2 regions of the Clostridium sp. DL1XJH146 genome follow, and region 2 is predicted to be linked to the other one. Evidence: predicted binding sites of a transcription regulator. Region 2 holds the regulator's gene; the other holds the start of a gene.
What was found. Region 2 encodes Rex, which represses fermentation and respiration genes when NADH is low (regulators of the CRP and FNR family bind a similar motif). Its sites were predicted from a motif close to ATTGTTAANNNNTTAACAAT; they were not measured.
Positions count from the first base shown of each region.

Region 1: ACVHXK_RS11710 ((2Fe-2S) ferredoxin domain-containing protein) is a predicted target of Rex. The motif match lies at 1,957-1,976, and genes of this name have one in related genera.

Region 1 is NZ_JBTVVN010000022.1:52,918-63,604, reverse strand. Features, by position in the region: gene uvsE (UV DNA damage repair endonuclease UvsE) at 1-599, opposite strand, end outside; gene ACVHXK_RS11715 (DMT family transporter) at 828-1,721, opposite strand; gene ACVHXK_RS11710 ((2Fe-2S) ferredoxin domain-containing protein) at 1,993-2,235, shown strand; gene ACVHXK_RS11705 ([Fe-Fe] hydrogenase large subunit C-terminal domain-containing protein) at 2,265-3,983, shown strand; gene ACVHXK_RS11700 (SpoIIE family protein phosphatase) at 3,983-5,158, shown strand; gene rpsA (30S ribosomal protein S1) at 5,308-6,462, shown strand; gene ACVHXK_RS11690 (PTS transporter subunit IIC) at 6,549-7,571, opposite strand; gene larC (nickel pincer cofactor biosynthesis protein LarC) at 8,000-9,262, shown strand; gene ACVHXK_RS11680 (AEC family transporter) at 9,284-10,195, shown strand; gene ACVHXK_RS11675 (hypothetical protein) at 10,300-10,687, opposite strand, start outside.
Region 2 is NZ_JBTVVN010000023.1:43,424-54,110, reverse strand. Features, by position in the region: gene ACVHXK_RS11980 (glycoside hydrolase family 2 TIM barrel-domain containing protein) at 1-1,455, shown strand, start outside; gene ACVHXK_RS11975 (TetR/AcrR family transcriptional regulator) at 1,469-2,131, shown strand; gene ACVHXK_RS11970 (ABC-F family ATP-binding cassette domain-containing protein) at 2,373-4,286, opposite strand; gene ACVHXK_RS11965 (redox-sensing transcriptional repressor Rex) at 4,507-5,148, shown strand; gene ACVHXK_RS11960 (sulfide/dihydroorotate dehydrogenase-like FAD/NAD-binding protein) at 5,311-6,204, shown strand; gene gltA (NADPH-dependent glutamate synthase) at 6,204-7,589, shown strand; gene ACVHXK_RS11950 (FTR1 family protein) at 7,872-8,567, shown strand; gene ACVHXK_RS11945 (DNA-3-methyladenine glycosylase family protein) at 8,800-9,678, shown strand; gene ACVHXK_RS11940 (TVP38/TMEM64 family protein) at 9,801-10,508, shown strand; gene ACVHXK_RS11935 (TIGR01906 family membrane protein) at 10,532-10,687, opposite strand, start outside.

The sequences.
Region 1 (10,687 bases), on a different contig from region 2:
TCGAAAACTACGGGAATGTTTAATGAATTACTAATCTTTAGTACATCTTGTAGAGTATATGATTTATCATCATTTTCAATAATAACTCTATTTTTGCTTGAGAAAGATAGCTTTTGGTAGTTTTTTTCAAATCGTTCTATAGCTTCAGTCTTATTGCCGTATACACCACCTATATGTATAACTATTTTGTGAGTATAATCAAGTTGTAGTAAATCTAGAAAGTTAGAATGGTAATCAATATCTTTTATGCTGTTTTGAACCACATTTTCATTTGGTGAATTAATGACGGAGTATTGACCAGGATGCATCGAAACACGAAGATTATTTTCTTTGATATAGGTTCCGATTTGTGAAAAATTATTTTCAAAACATTTCTCCCATTTAATATCATTAATACTATGGCCTGCAAAAGGAATTATATCTGAACTGATTCTGAAAAAATTAATATTATTATTTTTGTTATATTCTAGAATACGTAATAAATCTATAAGGTTTAAATTTGCAGCATTATAGAAATTTTCTTCAGTAAAGTTTTTTAGTAAAAATTTTCTGGTTGTTTTATATGGTACAGCTAAAGGGATACAAGCGTAACCAATCATATTAATTACTCCTTTTTTAAAAAAATCATAAATATATAATAATATAGATAAAAAAAAGCGAGTCAATAATATCTTATTGACTCGCAATTAAAGAATAAACAAAAATAAAAACATATTAGGAAGTGTTATCCTAATCTAAAATACTCTTAGAGATGAAATTCTAAGATGCAACCTTTTTCGCTATGCTTTTATATTTTATTATGGTTTATAAAGAGTGTCAAGTGGAAATTATTTAATAAATAAAATTGTAACTCCTAATACGGCTACAATAGAACCTATAATTTCTTTAATGGTAATTTTCTCTTTAAATAAAAAGATAGAAGGAGGTATTATCATAACTGGAACTATAGAAGTTATGGTAGATACAATACCAGCTTTGGTATATTGAACAGCTAATAAAGATAGTGATACTCCGATAAAGGGTCCGAAAATTGCACCTAAAGTTATAAATGACATAGCATATTTGTTGTGGATGGCAGGTTTTAAAGTTGTCCATTTTTTAGAAAAAAAGAATAATATAGCAAAGCCTAGAATTCCAAAGATAGTTCTTATTTGAGATGCAGCAAATGCGTTATAATCAGCCATACCTATTTTACTTAGGATTAAACCTAGAGATTGTCCAAAAGCACCTAAGAAAGCAAAGGTAATGCCTTTAATTGGATGGTTGAGTTTTATCTTGTCAGAAGTATCTTTTTTGAAAATTACAATACATATACCTAGTACAGTTATAAACATTCCTATAATACTAATTATACTAAGTTTTTCGCCAAGAATGAAATAGCCGAGTATTGCAGTAAGTGGAGGAGAAGCAGATAATACAAGCATAGAAATTCTTGCGCCAATTTCAACATAAGCTTCAAATAGAAATAGGTCTCCTAAAACTAAACCAACAATACCGGATAATCCTAACCATATCCAAGTATGTATGCTTGCATCGGTAGGTAAGAATAGTCCACGTAAAAAATAACAATATAATGATAATAAAAAAAATCCAATAATCAATCTTAAAAAATTCACAGCTAATGATCCAACTCTTTTTCCAGCTGCTTCAAAAGATAAAGAACAAACAGTCCAACAAATTGTACTAACTAATGCAGCGATTTCTCCTATGTATAAACCCATTATGATACTCCTTTTGAAAAATTAACTTATGTTTTAGAGTAATATGTAATAAAATTTAGTTTCTGATAACTAGCTTCTTTACTAGAAGTATTATAACAGAGTTATTTAATATAATAAATAGAAACAATTTATTTAAATTATAAGTTTAATATAGAGAAAACTATATTGATAGTTAGTTGATATAGTAGTAGAATAATCTTATAGTGAGTCGATAATAAGGGGATACATTTAAATAATTGTTAAAAAAATAACAATTATGAAAGGGGGAAACATGGATATACATATATGTATTGGAAGTTCTTGCCATTTAAAAGGATCTTACGAAGTAATCACAAAATTAACTGAACTAGTAGAAAAGAACAATTTAAGAGAGAAAGTAATAATCAAGGCTGCGTTTTGTTTAGGAAAATGTACCCAATCTGTATCTGTTAGAATTAACGAAAATGAGTTCTATTCTGTAAATAAAGATAAAGTTGACGAATTTTTTAATGATTACGTTTCAAGTAGGTTATAGTAATAGAATATTTTTAAGGGGGTTTTACTATGAATCTTATTGATTTTAATAGTCAAAACTGTAAGAACTGTTATAAGTGTTTAAGAACGTGCCATGTAAAGGCTATAAAAATTAAAGATGACAAAGCAGAAATAATGGAAGAAAAGTGTATTGCCTGTGGGCAATGTTTAGTAGTTTGTCCACAAGAAGCAAGATATATAAAGACGGATGTAGACAAAGTGCTTAACTTTATAAAAAGTGGTGAAAAGTGTGTTGTCAGCTTAGCACCATCTTTTGCAGGGTCTTTTGAGTATGAAGAATTTGGTCAAATGGTAACAGCACTAAAAAATATTGGATTTTATGCAGTAGAAGAGACAGCTGTTGGAGCAGAATTAGTTTCAAAAGAATATGAAAAATATATTAATAACAATAAGCTTAAAAATGTTATAACTACATGCTGTCCATCTAGTAATTTTTTAATAGAAAAATATTACCCTGAATTAATTAAGTATATGATTCCAGTTGTTTCACCAATGATTGCACATGCAAGAAGAATAAAAGAAAAATATGGTTCAGATACAAAAATTATATTTATAGGACCGTGTATTTCTAAAAAATATGAAGTTGCGTATGAAGATGAAACTAAATCTATTGATGCAGTAATAACTTTTGAAGAACTTTATAAATGGTTTAAATATAAGGAAATAAATATTTCGGATTTAGAAGAATCTGAATTTGATGAAGAAACATCAAAAGTTGGAACGTCTTATCCATTGTTAGGATCTGTAATTGACAGACTAGATATTGGAGATAAAAAATTAAAATATGATTATATTAAAGTTGATGGATTTGATAAGTGTAGAGAAATATTAGAGGAAATAAAAAATAAAAATATAGAAAATGTAATAGTAGAATTAAATGTTTGCATTGGTGGATGTATAGGTGGACCAGCAACACCCAAAGAAGAACAAGGGTTATTTGTAAGAAAGAAAAAAGTTAGTGACTATGTTAAAAGAAAAAATGATAAGGTTGATAATGATGAAAAGAAACATTATAATATTGGACTTGAGAAAAACTTTCAAAACAAAGCAGTAATTACAAATGAATATTCTGAGAAGCAAATTATTAGTGTTATGAGAGAAATGGGTAAATTTGAAAAAACAGATGAACTTAATTGTGGTGCCTGTGGCTATAATACTTGTAGAGAAAAGGCAAAAGCAGTTCTTGATGGTATGTCAGAAAAAACTATGTGTGTCCCTTATATGAGAAGTAAAGCTGAGAGTTTAACTAATGTTATTTTTGAGAATTCACCAAATGCTATATTTTTATTAGATGAAAATCTAGCAATTAAGGAATATAATCCGACGGCAGCTAGAATTTTTTTGTTATCTAATGAAGGATGTAATCCTAAAAATATTTTAAATATCATAAGTGATAAAAACTTAGTTAAAGCAAAAGAAAACAAAGAAAATGTTTATGGTGAGAAGGTTGCTTATCATCAATATGGGATTGTTATGCAAGAAAACATTTTGTACTTAGAAAAAGAAAAGATTTTTATAATAATAATGAATGATATAACATTAGAAGAAAAAAGAAAAAAAGAACTTGGCGTAGTAAAAGAAGAAACATTAGATGCAGCACAACGTGTAATAGAGAAACAAATGAGAGTAGCACAAGAAATAGCTAGCTTGCTTGGTGAAACTACAGCTGAAACAAAGGTGATTTTGACTAAACTAAAGAAAATGGCAAGTAAAGATGGTGATATATGATGAGTTATTTTATTGACTTTGCATATGAAAGTCTTAATAAATTTGGGGAAGAGTTGTGTGGGGATCATATTGAAGTTAATAGAACTAAGGATGGAATGATTATAGTGTTAGCAGATGGTCTAGGTAGTGGGGTTAAAGCTAATATTTTAGCAACACTTACATCAAAGATTGCTGGTACTATGCTAAAAGAGGGAGCTTCAATTCAGGAAACAGTGGATACTATTGCGCATACATTACCTATTTGTTCTGTGAGAAAAGTTGCATATTCTACATTTACTATAATAGAAATATTTAATAGCGGAAAGGTTAATGCTATTGAATATGATAATCCTCCATTTTTATTTTTTAGAAATAATAAACTAATAGAAGTACCAAAAGAAATGATGGTACTTGATAATAAAAAAATTTATAAGAGTACTTTTTATATGAAAGATGGGGATTACATAACTGTTGTAAGTGATGGGGCTATACATGCTGGTGTTGGCAAATTATTAAATTTAGGGTGGCAGTGGGAAAATATCGCAGAGTTTTTGGGCAAGCTAGATAGTAATACAAAGACTGCATTTGGAATATCTAAAGATTTGCTTCAAACTTGTAATGATTTATATGCAAATAAACCTGGTGATGATACTACGGTAATGACTATAAAGTTAACTGAACCGGAGTATGTAGAAATGATAGCTGGTCCACCCAAAAATCCTGACGATGATGAATTTATATTTAAAAAGTTCATGAGATGTAAAGGAAGCAAAATTATTTGTGGTGGTACTACAGCCAATATTGCAGCTAGGGTGCTTGATAAAAGACTTGAAGTCAATGAAGATACTTTAGGTATGAATGTCCCACCAACGGCATATATAGAAGGCTTCGATTTAGTAACAGAAGGAGTGCTAACTTTAACAAGTACTGTAGAGATAATTAAAGGGTATTTAGTCAATTGTTATGAAGAACCTTATAAATATAAATTTGATAGTATAGATGGAGCTACAAGATTAGCAGAAATTTTATTGAATAGATGTACACATCTCCATTTGTGGGTAGGTAAAGCAGTTAATCCAGCACATCAAAATCCTGATTTTCCTTTGGATTTGAATATAAAGCTTAAAATTATAAATGAACTTTCAGAAATATTAAAACAACTGGGTAAAAATGTGGAAATAACTTATCTTGATTAATTGATTATTTGACGTGTAATAGCGAAAATAAACATAAAAAAAGGAAAATAAATAAAATTTAAGGTATTTCCTTTGGGAATACCCTTTTTTTTTATAAAGTTATGGTATAATATAAAATGGTGTAAATTAGAACGCGAGGAGAGATTTCAATGGAGCAAGAAAATATTAATTCAATGAACGAAGTTATTACTGAAATCGATGAAACAATGAAAAAAATCGGTGTAGGTGATATACTAAACGGAACAGTTATTTCCGTTGGAGAAAATGAAGTACTAGTAAACATAGGATATATTACTGATGGAATAATCAGTAAAGAAGAAATGCCTGAAAATGATGAAGTTAATGCAGGTGATGAAATAGATGTTTACGTGTTAAAAGTAAATGATGGTGAAGGTAATGTAGCTTTATCTAAGAAAAAAGCAGATGCATTAAAAGTTTGGGATGAGTTAGAAGCATTAAATGAGAAAAGTGAAAACTTTATTGTTAATGTTAAGGAAGTTGTAAAAGGCGGAGTTACTGCTGATTTTAAAGGAGTAAGAGTATTTATTCCAGCATCTCATGTATCAGCAAGTTATGTAAAAGATTTATCAACATTCGTTGGAAATGAATTAGAAGTTGTATTAATTGATTTTGATAAAGACAAAAAGAAAGTTGTAGCTTCTAGAAAGCAAATTGAAATGGCAGAATTAGAAGTTAAAAAAGATGAAATATGGGCTTCTATCAAAAAAGGCGAAAAGAGAACAGGGAAAGTAAGTAGAATAGCTAAATTTGGTGCATTTATTGATTTAGGTGGATTAGATGGACTTGTTCATATTACTCAACTTTCTTGGGAAAGAGTTAAAAATGTTGAGGATGTTGTTTCAGTTGGTCAAGAAGTTGAAGTATATGTATTAGAGGTAGATAAAGAAAAGAATAGAATTTCTTTAAGTTTGAAAGATGTTAAAGGTAATCCTTGGGATGCAATGAAAGATAAGTTTAAAGTTAACCAAGTTGTAGAAGGTAAAGTTGTTAAACTTGCTAAATTTGGTGCTTTTGTTCAATTAGCTCCAGGGTTTGAAGGATTAGTACATTTATCTGAAATATCAGAAGATAGAATAGAAGAACCTTCTGATAAACTTTCAGTTGGAGAAAAAGTTAATGTTAAAATTCTTAATATTGATGTGGATAGTAAGAGAATATCTTTAAGTATAAAGGAAGCAGTTGATAATTCAGCTAAGTATGCTGAATTTATGGGTCAAGAAGAAGAAGGCGGAACTACTTTAGGCGACCTTTTTGGTGATAAATTAAAAGATTTATTTAAATAATCAATCAAAATTTTATTATGAAATAAAAAAACAGCTTACAAGTAAAATTGTAAGCTGTTTTTTAAAATAAAATTTTAAAAATGTATTTAATTTGTTTCTAGTTTCATACTACCAAGTTTAATCCAGTTTTTCTTTCTCATAAATTCAGAAATTATAATAGTGAGTATAGCAGGGGCTATAAATTCTAGAAGAATGATTTCAGCAATAAGTAGCGGTGCTGATATTGTGCCTTGCATAGCTGTATAGGTTCCTATAGGACCCACTAAACCACTTGTCCCCATACCAGCACCAATAGCTATATTTTCAAGCTCGAAAACTGTAATGGCTATTGGACCTAATATTGCACCAGCTAGTGTTGGAGGTATTAGTATTTTGGGATTTCTAAAAATATTTGCAATTTGAAGCATAGATGTTCCAAGGCCCTGCGAAATTAAACCAGACAATTTATTTTCACGATAACTAGCTACTGCAAAACCAACCATTTGCGCACAACATCCAATAGTTGCAGCTCCAGCAGCTGGGCCTGTAAGATTTAAAGATATTGCAATTGCAGCACTACTTATTGGTGCAGTGAGAGCGAGCCCCATTAAGGTAGCTACTATGATTCCCATAGGAATAGGGTTCAACGTTGTTGCAGTATTTATTAATTGACCAAAATCAGTCATAAAAGCTGCAATGTATGGACCTACGAATTTACCAGCTAAGGATCCAGCTATTATTGTAATAGAAGGTATAGCTATAATATCCATTTTCGTTTTTCCAGCAACAAGTTCGCCTATTTCTGCACCAAAAACTGCAGCTACATAAGCACCTACTGGTCCTCCGAGACTATAACCAAAGGCACCGGTTGCTGCAGATGAGAACATGGTAAGTGGACTAGTTTTTAATCCATAAGCTATGGCTACCCCAATGGCTGAACCAACTACAGGAGATTTAGCTGAAATAATTTCGGAAAATTCCGCTATAAAAGCTAAACCTGGTATTTTAGATATTTGAGATAATATAAGTCCAATTATTAATGAAGCAAAAAGTCCTAAAGCCATGGCACTAAGAGCATCTAAAAAATAACGTTTAAAAGCCCTTTTAAAAATTGAATCTGATTTTTTCATATAAATTCTCCTCTTTCTTGAAATGTAATGTATATTTTTCATAAAACCGTATTTCTATAAAAATATTGTATTGTAAAAAAAACGAGCATTATATATACACATGTATATACACTAATGTGATTTTATCATATCTCAAATTTATCTTCAACTATTTAGGATAGGATATATTAAATTTTTTATGCGTCAGATTATTAAATTAAGTCTATGTTTTAGAATATTATTATTCTGAAATGATAACTATTCTGCAATGATAACTATTGAGAAAATGTGTATTTAAAATTAAACTATGCTATAATATCGTTAGTATAAAGACAATTTATTGTTAATTTATAACCATGAATTGCAAAATATTAATTATTCACTGAGAACTGAAAACTGTGAACTGTGAACTGTGAACTGTGAACTATAATTCTTATGGGAGGAACGATGTGAGTATTTTATATTACGACTGTTTTGCTGGTATAAGCGGTGATATGAATTTAGGGGCAATGATTGATATCGGAGTAGATGAGACCTATTTAAAGAATGAATTACTTAAATTAAACAATAGTGAAGAATTTAAGCTACAAATTAGAAAGGATAGTAGGAAAGGAATTACTGGTACAAAAGTAGATGTGATTTTATTAAAAGAAAAAGAACTTAATAAACAGGACAATTATGAAAAATATGAAAAAAATATATATAGTAAGAACTATAGTCATTCCTATAATAATAGAAACTTTAAAGATATTGAAGACATAATAATTAATAGTGATTTAGGTGAGAGAGTTAAAATATTGAGTATGAAAATATTTAAGAAGGTTGCAGAAGCAGAAGCAAAAGTTCATGGAATACCTATAGAAGAAGTACATTCACATGAAGTTGTGGCTGTTGATTCTATTGTTGATATAGTTGGAGCGGCAATATGCATTGATTATTTAAATGTTGACAAAATTATTTCATCATCAGTAGAAGTTGGAGATGGTTTTGTAAAATGTGAACATGGTAAAATTCCTGTACCTGCACCAGTGACAGTAGAAATTTTAAAAGGGATTCCTATAAAGTCAGGAGGGGATAATTACGAGACTACAACTCCTACAGGGGTGGCTATTTTAGCTGTAGTTGCAGAAGAATTCGTTGATAAAAAAGAATTTATCATTGAAAAAATTGGTTATGGTATAGGAACTAAAGATAATAATATTCCTAATGTGCTTAGGATATTTTTAGCTAAAGAAAAAGCTGAATTAAAGAGAGATGAAATATTAGTGTCAGAGTGTAATATTGATGATATGAACCCTGAACACTATGAGTATGTTTGTAATAGGCTTTTTAATAATGGTGCTTTGGACGTTTATAAAACTAATATTTTAATGAAAAAAGAAAGACCAGGTATTTTGTTATCTGTAATTTATGAAGAAAAAGATGAAGCTAACATAGATGAAATTTTATTGAAGCATACTTCAACTTTAGGAATAAGGAAGAGAATAGAAAAAAGAAAAAAACTTAATAGAGAGTTTATTTTAGTTGATACAGAGTATGGAGTAATAAAATTCAAATTAGCATTTATGGATAAAAAATTAATTAAATATAAAGCTGAATATGAAGATTGTAAGAAAGCAGCTATTAAATTTGATTTGCCAATATATAGAGTACAAAACAGAGCGAATTACGCTATTGAAAAAATGATTGAAGATGAACGAATTGATAAATAATGAATGGAGTTGTAGTATAAAATGATAAATATGGCAGTAGTAAATCAAGTTTTAGTTTTATTTTTAATAATGTTTATAGGCGTTATTGCCAAAAAGAAAAATATTATTGACGAAACAATAAATAAAGGATTAACAAATCTCTTGTTAAATATAACAGTACCATTATTGATAATAAATGCATTTAATATAGAGTATTCTCAAGAATTAATAGCAAATATGACAAAAGTATTTTTATATTCCTTGTTATTATTTACGTTATTTTCAATTATTGGAGGATTGTTTTATCTTAAATATGATGTTGATAAAAGAGCAGTATTGAAATTTGCAACTATTTTTTCTAATTGTGGATTTATGGGATTTCCTTTAATATTCAGCATATATGGAAATGTTGGTATTCTCTATACATCTATTTTCAATATTCTCTTTAATGTGTTTGTGTGGACTTACGGGATGATGCTTTTTACGGATAAAAGAAATTTAAAAGATGCAAAAAAATTGTTAAAAAATCCGGCACTTATTGCCGTTTTAATTGGGGTACTATTACTTGTGTTGCCTATAGAATTGCCAAGTGTTCTTTATATGACCTTTGAATTAGTTGGAGATACAACAACTCCTTTATCAATGATTATAATAGGTGTTATGGTAGCAGATGTTAATATAAAAGAAATTATAAACGACTTTTCACTATATTATGTGTCTTTAATAAGATTGATAATTGTACCCATAATTACTTATTTTATTTTAAATTTATTACATGCAGATGTTTTAATTAGGGATATTATAGTTGTTTTAGAAGCCATGCCGGCTGGTAGTTTAGGGGCAATATTTGCAGAAAGTACTAATAAAGAACCACGATATGCTTCTAAAGTTGTCTTTGTTACAACGCTATTTTCCGTTGTTACCATTCCTATTGTATTATCTATTATAAGTTAAGTTATGTTTTATAATATTTTTGATATTAAAACTTTAGTAAGTTAAATTAGTTTAGTACAAATAATAATTAGCAATATAAAAAAAGTGCCTTGAGTAAGATGAACTTACTTTATAGGCACTATTTTTGTTTCGTAGATTTCACAATAATTATTAGACTTATTGGACATAGAAAAGCCAAAATATTTTTGATTACCATATAATTCTTCCTTTGAGTCTATTTCAATAGGAGATGAAGCTGATGTAATGCATTTATTGTCTAAATATATAATTATCCCCATACTATTATCATCAATTCTATTAATTAGAATATTGATATCATGGGCATTTGAATACCAGTTATTTTCATTATAGTCCCAAATAATATCTTCTAAATTATATTTTTTTATAATGGATTTCTTATATCCGAAAATTGATTTTTCAATCTTATTTATAATTATTTGGCTAAGGTCATTATTATTTGAAAGTTCTACGGAATATCCAGTAATTAATTTT
Region 2 (10,687 bases):
TTTCAAAAATATATGGATGTTTTCGAGAAATATGAAAATATGGCAGGCGGGTTTATATGGGATTTTGTAGATCAGGTAATTCATAAGAAAGATAAAGTAGGTAATGATTTGTGGCTTTATGGAGGCGATTTTGAAGAAGAAAAGACTACTAGGTATTTCTGTGCAAATGGTATAGTGTTTGGAGATAGAACACCACATCCTTCCTTGTTTGAAGTTAAAAAGGTTTACCAAGAGATAAAAGTTGAAGCAATTAATTTATTGAAAGGTGAATTTGAAGTTTATAATAAATATAGTTTTATCGATTTAAGTGATTTTGAAATGAACTGGAGCATAACTGAGGATGGCAATAAAATAAAAGAAGAAAAAATAGATGATTTAAATGTTATGCCTAAGAAAAAAGTGAAATTTAATATTAATTATGATTTACCAGAGTTAAAAATTGGTTCAGAATATCATGTTTTAATATCTTTTAAGTTTAAGAAAGATACTATTTTTGCAGAGAAAGGTTATGAGATTGCTTGGGACCAATTTAAAATTCCTTTCGGTACTGGAATGAATATTGAAGAGCCATGTAAACATAATAAAACAGTAGAGTGTTTTGAGAATGCTAAGATTATAGAAGTCAAAGGTGAAAATTTCAAAATTGTTTTTGATAGGAAATTAGGAGCTATAAAAAGTATTAATTATGGATTAGGTGAAATAATTAAGGCACCATTGACACCTAACTATTGGAGAGTATTAACAGATAATGATAAAGGATATGCAAATTATAATCCTAAATTAGAGAATATATTGATTGATAGGTCATGGAAGAGAGCCACAGACAATAGAAAAGTTAAAGAGATATCTGTTGAAAAAAATAGTGACTATATAAATATAAAAGTTACTCAAAAGGTTATTAATTGTAAGGATGATGTTATAACAAATTATAAAATTAATTCAAAAGGAGAAATTTATGTAAGCAATATAATAACTCCTAAAAAAGATATGTATAGAATTGGAATGCAAATGGCTTTAAATGAGGAATATTCTAATATGCAGTGGTTTGGTAGAGGAGAACACGAAAATTATTGGGATAGGAATACAGGGGCTAAAATTGGCGTTTATAAAGGTAAAGTTGAGGGACTTATTCACAACTATATGAGACCACAGGAAAATGGTAATAGAACAGATGTAAGATGGGTATCTTTAAGCAATGATTCAGGTAAGGGCATAGTTGTTTGTGCTATGGGGGAGAACATATTGAATACTAGTGCTTGGCCTTATAGCATGGAAGACCTTGAAAAAGCAGAGCATATACATGAATTACAGAATAGGGACTTTGTTACTTTTAATATAGATTATTTGCAATGTGGTGTAGGTGGAGACTTGCCAGGAGTTGCCAAAGTACATGAAGAATTTAAGATTGTAAAAAATAAAACTTATAAATATTCCTTTGTAATAAAACCTTTATAAAAGGAGAAAGAAAATGGATATAAAAACTAAAAGAAAACTTGAGCGGGAAGAAATGAAAGAAAAAAGAAAAATGGAAGTTGTAAAAGCTGCTACAATAGTTTTTATGGAAAAGGGGATAGAAAATGCTAAGATGGTCGATATTGCAGATAGAGCACAGGTTGGTGTAGCTTCAGTTTATCGATACTTTTCTACAAAGACTGACCTTGCTATAGAGGTGGCTACAAATATATGGAAAAATGAAATAAATAGGAAATATTTAGAAGAATTTAAAAGTATAGATAATAAAGAAATAAACGGTAAAGAAAAAATAAAGCAATTACTAATAATATTTATTGATATATATGAGAACTATCCTAACTATTTGAGATTTATAGAGTATTTCGATAACTATATAGTAAAAGAAAATATTTCAAAAGAAAAACTAAAAGAATATGAAAAAAATGTAATAAATTTAAAACCTATTTTTTTAAGTTATTTAGACGAAGGTAAAAAAGATTTGTCAATAAGAGTTGATATTGATAAAGATATATTGTTTGTAACCATTGTAAATTCTATGATGGCCCTTTCTCAGAAATTTATAGTTAGAGGAAATATTTTAAATTTTGATAAAGAGATTAAAGGAAAGAAGCAATTAGAACTTTTTATTGATATGATAATAAGATACCTTAGTGGCTAATTGTATATTGCTAAAATTTCATAAATAAAAACTATTGATTCAAACAATATATTATAAATTAATGAGTCTTTAAAACAGAATTTAAAAATTAAAAGCTGACTTTCTATATTATAGAAAATCAGCTTTTGTATGGTAAATATAAATATTTTGAGAAATTAATTTTCATACGAAATGGTTGTTTTTTCATGATTTACGAAATTAGAATTTAAATTATTTGGGTCAGTTTCAGTAATGATTGTTTCTATAATAAGTTTTCCCATTCTTCATATAATTCTTCTAGTTTTCTTTCACTTTCTTTTAAAGAAAAAGTAATTTTTTCACTTTCTTCTGGATTTGAATAAATTTCTTCTAGACAAAGTTTCGATTGGAATTCTTCAATAGCTTCTTCAGTATCTGCAATTTTTTTCTCAAGGTCTCTAATTTGTTGGCCTTTAATTTGTTGTAATTTTTTTTCTTCATTTTTCTTTTTTCGCTCATTTTTTATTTCTGTTTTTGTTTTTCCTTCTATTTCTTCGATGTTTTCAAATCTAAGAGGATTTTTTTTCTTTTCTACATAGTAACTATAGTTACCTAAATAAGTTTTCAAACCATCTATATTCAATTCGTGGATTTTATGTACAACTTTATTTAAAAAGTATCTATCGTGAGATATCACAAGTAAAGTTCCTTCATAATTTATTAAAGCATTTTCTAAAGCTTCTCTTGACATAACATCTAGGTGATTTGTAGGTTCATCTAATAGTAAGAAATTTGATTGTGAAAGCATTAACTTTAAAAGATTTATTCTACATTTCTCGCCACCACTTAGGTTGGATATTTTTTTAAAAACGTCATCACCAGTAAAAAGGAAAGCAGCTAAGGCGTTACGCACACTCGTTGTTGTCATTGTAGGGAACGTATCCCATACTTCATCTAATATGTTCTTTTCATCATTTAGATTGGATTGCTCTTGGTCATAGTAACCTATCATAACATTCTGGCCTAATTCGAAAAAACCAGAGTCTGGTGATACTTTATTCATTAGTATATTGAATAGTGTAGTTTTACCTCTTCCATTATCGCCTATTAATGCTGTTTTTTCGTTTTTCTTTATTTCTAAATTGAGATTAGTAAATAGAACTTTTTCACCATATGATTTTGAAATATTTTCTGAATAAAGAACGTCATTACCGCTAGTTATTTCTGGCACAAAAGTGAAACTTTTTAAATTTTTTTCCTTTGTAGGGGCATCTATTCTTTCTACTTTATCTAATTGTTTTTGTCTGCTTTCAGCAGCTTTTATACTTTTTTCACGATTAAATGATTTATACTTTTTTATGATATCCTCTTGTCTTTTAATTTCTGCATCTTGAAGTTTAAAGGCTTTTAATTTTTCTTCATATCTTTTTTCTTTTAAAGTGAGGTATTCCGTGTAGTTACCTTTATATATTTCAATTGTTCCACCTTTTAATTCTAAAGTTCTGTTGGTTATAAAGTCTAAGAAAAATCTATCATGTGATATTACTAAAATTGTACCCTTATAGCTTTTTAAATATCCCTCAAGCCATTCAATAGCTTCTAAATCTAAATGGTTAGTAGGTTCATCTAAAAGAAGTATATCGGGATTAATTAAAAGAAGTTTGCAAAGAGAGGCTCTCGTTTTTTGACCACCACTTAAAATATTAATATTTTTAGTATAATCATCTTCAGTAAATCCAAGACCTTTTAGAACTTTGTTGATTTCTGCTTTGTATGTATATCCACCTTTGTTTTGATATAATTCAGTTGTATCTGTATATTTTCTAATAATTTTCTGATGATATTTTTCATTATCAAGGTCATAAGGTTTTGACATTTCGATTTCTAATAATTTTAGATTTTTCTCCATATTTGTTAAATCTTCAAAAACCTTTAGCATTTCATCATATATAGTATTGGTACTTTCTAAAGTTAGATGCTGCGATAGATAACCTAATTTTTTATTTTTATCAACAAATATGTCACCACTATCAGCCTCTATTTTTTTTATTAAAATTTTGAAAAGTGTAGATTTACCGGCACCATTGGGGCCTACTAACCCCACTTTTTCACTATCATTTATATTAAAAGTGGTATTTTTTAGAATTTCATCTACACCATAGCTTTTTTTTATGTTTTTGCAGCTTAAAACTACCATTACATTCCCCACCTTACTCTTGCATATTAGTTTAATTAATATATATTATCAAATAGCTTGCATTTTTAATCATAAATATATAAAATCATATTATATAGTTTAACATTTAATAATGCAAAAAAATAGAGAATAAATATATCATATTTATTGTAATTGTAAATTTGTTATATTATAAATAGTTATTATTATTTTAATTTTAATTCTTAAAGGGAGTGCGCGCATGAATAAAAAAGAAAAAAAGAGCAATGTTTCTATGGCAGTAATAAGAAGATTACCTAAATATCATAGATATTTGCAAGAATTAATTAAGAATGATATTGATAGGATTTCTTCAAGAGAATTAAGTCAAAAAATTGGATTCACAGCTTCACAAATAAGACAAGATTTAAATTGTTTCGGAGATTTTGGACAGCAAGGATATGGATATAATGTTTCAGACTTGTATAGAGAAATTAGTATAATTCTTGGATTAGATTTTCAATACAAAACTGTAATAGTTGGAGCAGGTAATATTGGGCAGGCAATTGCTAATTATACTGAGTTTAACCGACTAGGATTTGAGTTAAAGGGGATTTTTGATGTTAATCCAAAACTAATTGGATTAAAAATAAGAGATGTTGAAGTTAAAGATATTGATAGTCTTAATGATTTTTTAAGTAATTGTGAAGTTGATATTGCGGTTATATGCGTTCCAGGAGAAAATGCTCAAAAGGTTTGTGAGATAGTTGTAAAAAATGGGGTTAGTGGGATATGGAATTTTGCACCGGTAGATATTGAAACACCGGAAAATGTAACTGTAGAAAATGTTCATTTGAGTGAAAGTTTGTTAACTTTAACATATTTATTAAAGCAAAAAATATAATAAGCTCCTAAAAATAGAGTTTTTTTAAGAACTTCACTTTACCTTTGTGAAGTTTTTAATTATAATATAAACTAGAGTAATTTTAAATCTTGTCATTAAGTCTACCCAATAAATATTTTAAGATTTCCTCGGCTATATATATAATTAAAGAGGTGAAAGTAAATGTATAAAATTTTAAAGAGACGAGAACTCGCTCCTGATTTATATCTAATGGATATAGATGCACCTAGAGTAGCAAAATCAGCACAGCCAGGACAGTTTATTATTGTCAAGCTAGACGAAAAGGGAGAAAGGATTCCTTTAACGATTTGTGATTATGATAGGGAAAAAGGTTCTGTCACTATTGTATTCCAACAACTTGGTACATCAACAGTACAGATGGCCCATCTTCAAGAGGGTGACTACGTTAGCGATTTTGTAGGACCACTTGGACAACCTTCAGAATTTATTCATGAAGATATAGAAGAATTAAAAAAGAAGAAGATTATGTTTATTGCGGGTGGAGTTGGAACAGCACCAGTATTTCCACAAGTAAAATGGATGAAAGAACAAGGAATTGATGTTGATGTAATAATTGGTACAAAATCAAAATCAACATTGATTTTAGAAGAAGAAATGAAAGAATATGCTGGGGATTTGTATGTAGCAACAGATGATGGTTCTTATGGATTCCATGGTCTTGTTACAAACTTATTTAAAGAGCTGATAGATAACAAAGGAAAGAAATATGATCATGTAGTAGCAATAGGACCAATGATTATGATGAAATTTGTGTGTCTTATGACAAAAGAATACGACATACCTACAACAGTAAGTCTTAATCCAATTATGGTAGATGGTACAGGCATGTGTGGAGCTTGTAGAGTAAGTATAGGAAATGAAATTAAATTTGCGTGTGTAGATGGACCTGAATTTGATGGACACTTAGTTAATTTTGAAGAAGCTATGAGAAGACAAACTATGTATAAGACAGAAGAAGGAAGAAGTCAACTTAAGGTAGAAGAAGGAGATACACATCATCACAAGGGTGGCTGCGGTTGCGGAGGTGACAACTAATGGATAGAATGCATAAAATACCAGTAAGAGAACAAGATCCTAAGGTTAGAAGTAGAAATTTTGAAGAAGTATGTTATGGATATAATGAGGAAGAAGCTGTTGCAGAAGCACAAAGATGTTTGAATTGTAAAAATCCTAAGTGTGTAGGTGGGTGTCCAGTTTCAATAGATATACCGGGATTTATTGAACATGTAAAGAAAAATGAATTTGAAGAGGCTGCAAGAGTTATTGCCAAGTATAGTTCTTTGCCAGCTGTATGTGGAAGGGTTTGTCCACAAGAAAGCCAATGTGAAGAAAGATGCGTCCTTGGAATAAAAGGAGAACCTGTTTCAATAGGAAAGTTAGAAAGATTTGTAGCTGATTGGGCAAGAGAAAACAATATTGATTTATCTGAAAAGGAAGAAAGCAAAGGTAAAAAAGTAGCTGTAGTTGGTAGTGGGCCTGCTGGACTTACTTGCGCAGGAGATCTTGCTAAAAAAGGCTACGATGTAACTATATTTGAAGCACTTCATGAAGCCGGTGGTGTTTTAGTATATGGTATACCAGAGTTTAGATTACCAAAAGAAAAAGTTGTTAAAGCAGAAATAGAAAATATTAAAAAGCTTGGAGTTAAAATTGAAACAAACGTTATTATAGGAAAAACTACAACAATAGAAGAGTTGATAGAGGATGAAAATTTTGAATCTGTATTTGTAGGTTCAGGAGCAGGTCTTCCTAAATTCATGGGAATTCCTGGTGAGAATTTTAATGGAGTTTTTTCAGCTAATGAATATCTAACAAGAGTTAACCTTATGAAAGCTTATAAAGAAGACTACCAAACACCTGTAAAATCAGGTAAAAGAGTAGCCGTTATAGGTGGTGGAAATGTTGCTATGGATGCAGCAAGAACTGCCCTTAGATTAGGATCTCAATCTCATATAGTATATAGGAGATCAGAGCAAGAACTTCCAGCAAGATTAGAAGAAGTACATCATGCTAAAGAAGAAGGTTTAATCTTAGATATTTTAACAAATCCAGTGGAAATCTTAGCTGACAAAAATGGATGGGTTAGAGGTATGAAATGTATTAAAATGGAATTAGGAGAAGCTGATGCTAGTGGCAGAAGAAGACCAGTACCAATTGAAGGTTCAGAATTTGTAATGGATGTTGATACTGTTATAATGGCATTAGGCACAAGTCCAAACCCACTTATTTGTTCAACAACTAAAGGTTTAGAAGCTAACAAATGGAGATGTCTAGTGGCTGATGAGACAACAGGAAAAACAACTAAAGATAAAGTATATGCAGGTGGAGATGCCGTAACAGGTGCTGCTACTGTTATACTTGCTATGGGAGCTGGTAAAGCTGCTGCTAAAGCTATTGATGAGGAACTTAGTCAACAATAATTTAATATAAAAATTTACGAAAAAGAGAGTCTTTTAGGCTCTCTTTTTGTTATTTTATTTATTGAGAACACTAGAATATTATTGAATTTAAAACTTTGGCTAAGTTAATTAACTTTGTTCAAACAATAGCTAATAAGTAACAAGTATATAAAACAGAATAGTTAACAAAAGTTTAGGTATTAGCATATAGTATTATAGCCAACAATACCCTTTTTCAATACATAGGTAGGTGATATAGCACTTTTCTATGAAAACACACTAGATTATTTGGAGGGTAAAAATATGTTAACAGCATTAACAATAACTTTTAGAGAAGCTCTAGAGATGTTAATTATTCTTGTTCCTTTAATGATTTATGTTACTAAGATAGGAAAAGAAGAATTGAGTAAATATATTGTAATTGGTTCTTCAGCAGGTTTAGTTGTAAGTATAATATCTGGAATATTGATTATCAGTGGAATAAATTCACTTAGAGGATTATCGAAAGATATTTTCCTTGGTGGAACCATGGTGTTCATCGCTTTGCTTGTCTTGTATAACATCGCTTGGGTAGGAAAGATTGGGAAAACAGTTTCACTTAGTGTAGAAGATAATAATGAAGTGAAATTAGAGAAAATTAGTTTGTTTTTACTAGCTTTTGTTACAGTATTCAGGGAGAGTTTGGAGATTATACTTTTTTTAATCCCGCTTGCTAATTTAGGACCAATATCAATTATTTTAGGGGTATCAATAGGTGCGGTTATTTCTGTGATTGTTATGTATCTAATCTATAAGACATCTTTAAAATTGAGGATAAATTTAATTTTTAATGTATTAACTGTTTTTTTGATTTTAATTGGAGGACATTTATTTGGAGAGGGAATAGATATATTTGTAGAGGGTGAGGATGTAGAAATGGCAGCATCACTTATTTATATTATTCCACTTTTAATAATTTTCATAAAGAAACAATTGAAAAATCTAGTTAAAAAAAATTAAATAATAAATCATATATTATTAAAAATAAGGATTTTTTATTCATAAAATCCTTATTTTTTTATGTTATAATTTATCATAATAGTGAAGAATATATAAAATGAGGCTCTGCTAAAAAAAGAAGTGAACATTGCCAATTGTTATTTACGCTAAAGTAATTTACTTAACAAAAGTTTTGATATCAACAAGATTATAAAACACAGACTAATAAAATATCGAGAGAGAGTGTGAGAATATGGATTTTAATTATATTGAGAATATTGATAATGTTATTATTATAAAGGATGTAAGAAGTTTTAATTTAAAGCATGTATTTGAATGTGGGCAATGTTTTAGATGGGATAAAACTGATGAAGGTACCTACATAGGGGTAGCATATGATAGAGTAATCGAAGTTGAGAAAAAAGATGGGGATATTTATATATATAATACAAATGAAAAAGATTTTGAAGAGATTTGGGTTAAATACTTTGATTTATACAGAGATTACGGAACGATAAAAGAATTACTAAGTAAAGATGAAATATTAAAAAAGTCTGTTGAATTTGGTGATGGCATAAGAATTTTAAATCAAGAGCCTTTTGAAATTATTATATCTTTTATAATTTCTGCTAATAATAGAATTCCTATGATAAAAAAAGTGATAAATAATATTAGCACTAAATGGGGTAAACCTATAGAGTATAAAGGGCACGTTTATTATACATTTCCTTCTCTTTTAGACCTAAAAGATAGTACTGTAGATGATTTTAAAAGCTGTAGTGCTGGATTTAGAGCAAAATATATAAAGTCAACCTTGTTAAAATTAAAAAATAGCGTTGTAGATATTGATTATATGCTGACATTAGAGGATAATGATTGTTTTAAAGAGTTACAAAAACTAGATGGGATTGGACCAAAAGTTGCTGATTGTATTATGTTCTTTTCATTGGATAAAACGACTGCTTTTCCTGTAGATGTATGGGTAAAGAGAGCGATGCAATATTTCTATTTAGCTCCAGAAATATCATTACCTAAAATAAGACAATTCAGCATAGAAAAATTTGGAAAACTATCAGGTTTTGCTCAGCAATATTTATTTTACTACGCAAGAGAAAACAATATAAAAGTATAATAACTTTCAATCAAGGATGATTTTATTATTCAAAATTGCAAATTGCTAATTATTTTTTAAAAAGCATTGCTAATTATGTTTTAAAATATAGTCAAATAATAAAACAAAATTAAGGTGATTATATGATTAAATTACTAAAAGAAAAAATAATTGAATATAAAGTATATATTGTTCTTATAGCTTTAGCACTATTTTTACTAATATCAGGTTATGAATACTATGAAAAGTATATATATTTTTTTAAGGATCCTATCAAAATAAATGATTTTGTCTTAAGATATGGAAAACTTGGATTTATAGTATTTCTTGCATTACAAATATCGCAGGTAATAGTATTTTTTATTCCTGGTGAAATAATTCAAATTGCAGGTGGTTTTATTTATGGAAGTGTGATCGGAGGTTTATTATCTTTGATTGGTATAACCATAGGGAGTGTACTTATTTATGGTATATCAAGAAAATTTGGAAGACCATTTGTAGAAAAAATTATTTCAGAGAAACATTTAACTAATTTTGAAAAAATATTAGAAATAGGGAGTAAGAAATATATTATATTCCTTTTCTATGTAATACCTGGAATGCCAAAGGATATAATGGGTTATTTTTGTGGTATTTCCAAAGTGAAATTTAAAGATTATATATTCTATTCCACTATGGGTAGGCTTCCTGGGATTTTTATATCAGCTTACTTTGGTGACAGTTTGTTAGATGGAAGACACACCTCTCTAATTGTAATAGCTGTTGTGATGAGTTTACTGTTTCTAATAGGGTTATTAAGAGGTGATAGAATAATTAAATCAATGACTCATGATACGACTAAAAATAAATAGCTAAATTAGATATTTATTTTTAGCTATTTATTAATATTTTTATAGAGTACATTACATAATATACTAGACAATATAAGAAATATAACAATAACACCAAGGGAATGGAAAAAGAATTCTTCAGGAAGTATTGTAATTATAGGATCATAAATAGGATTAAATATCCAGTAATCGTTGCTGAA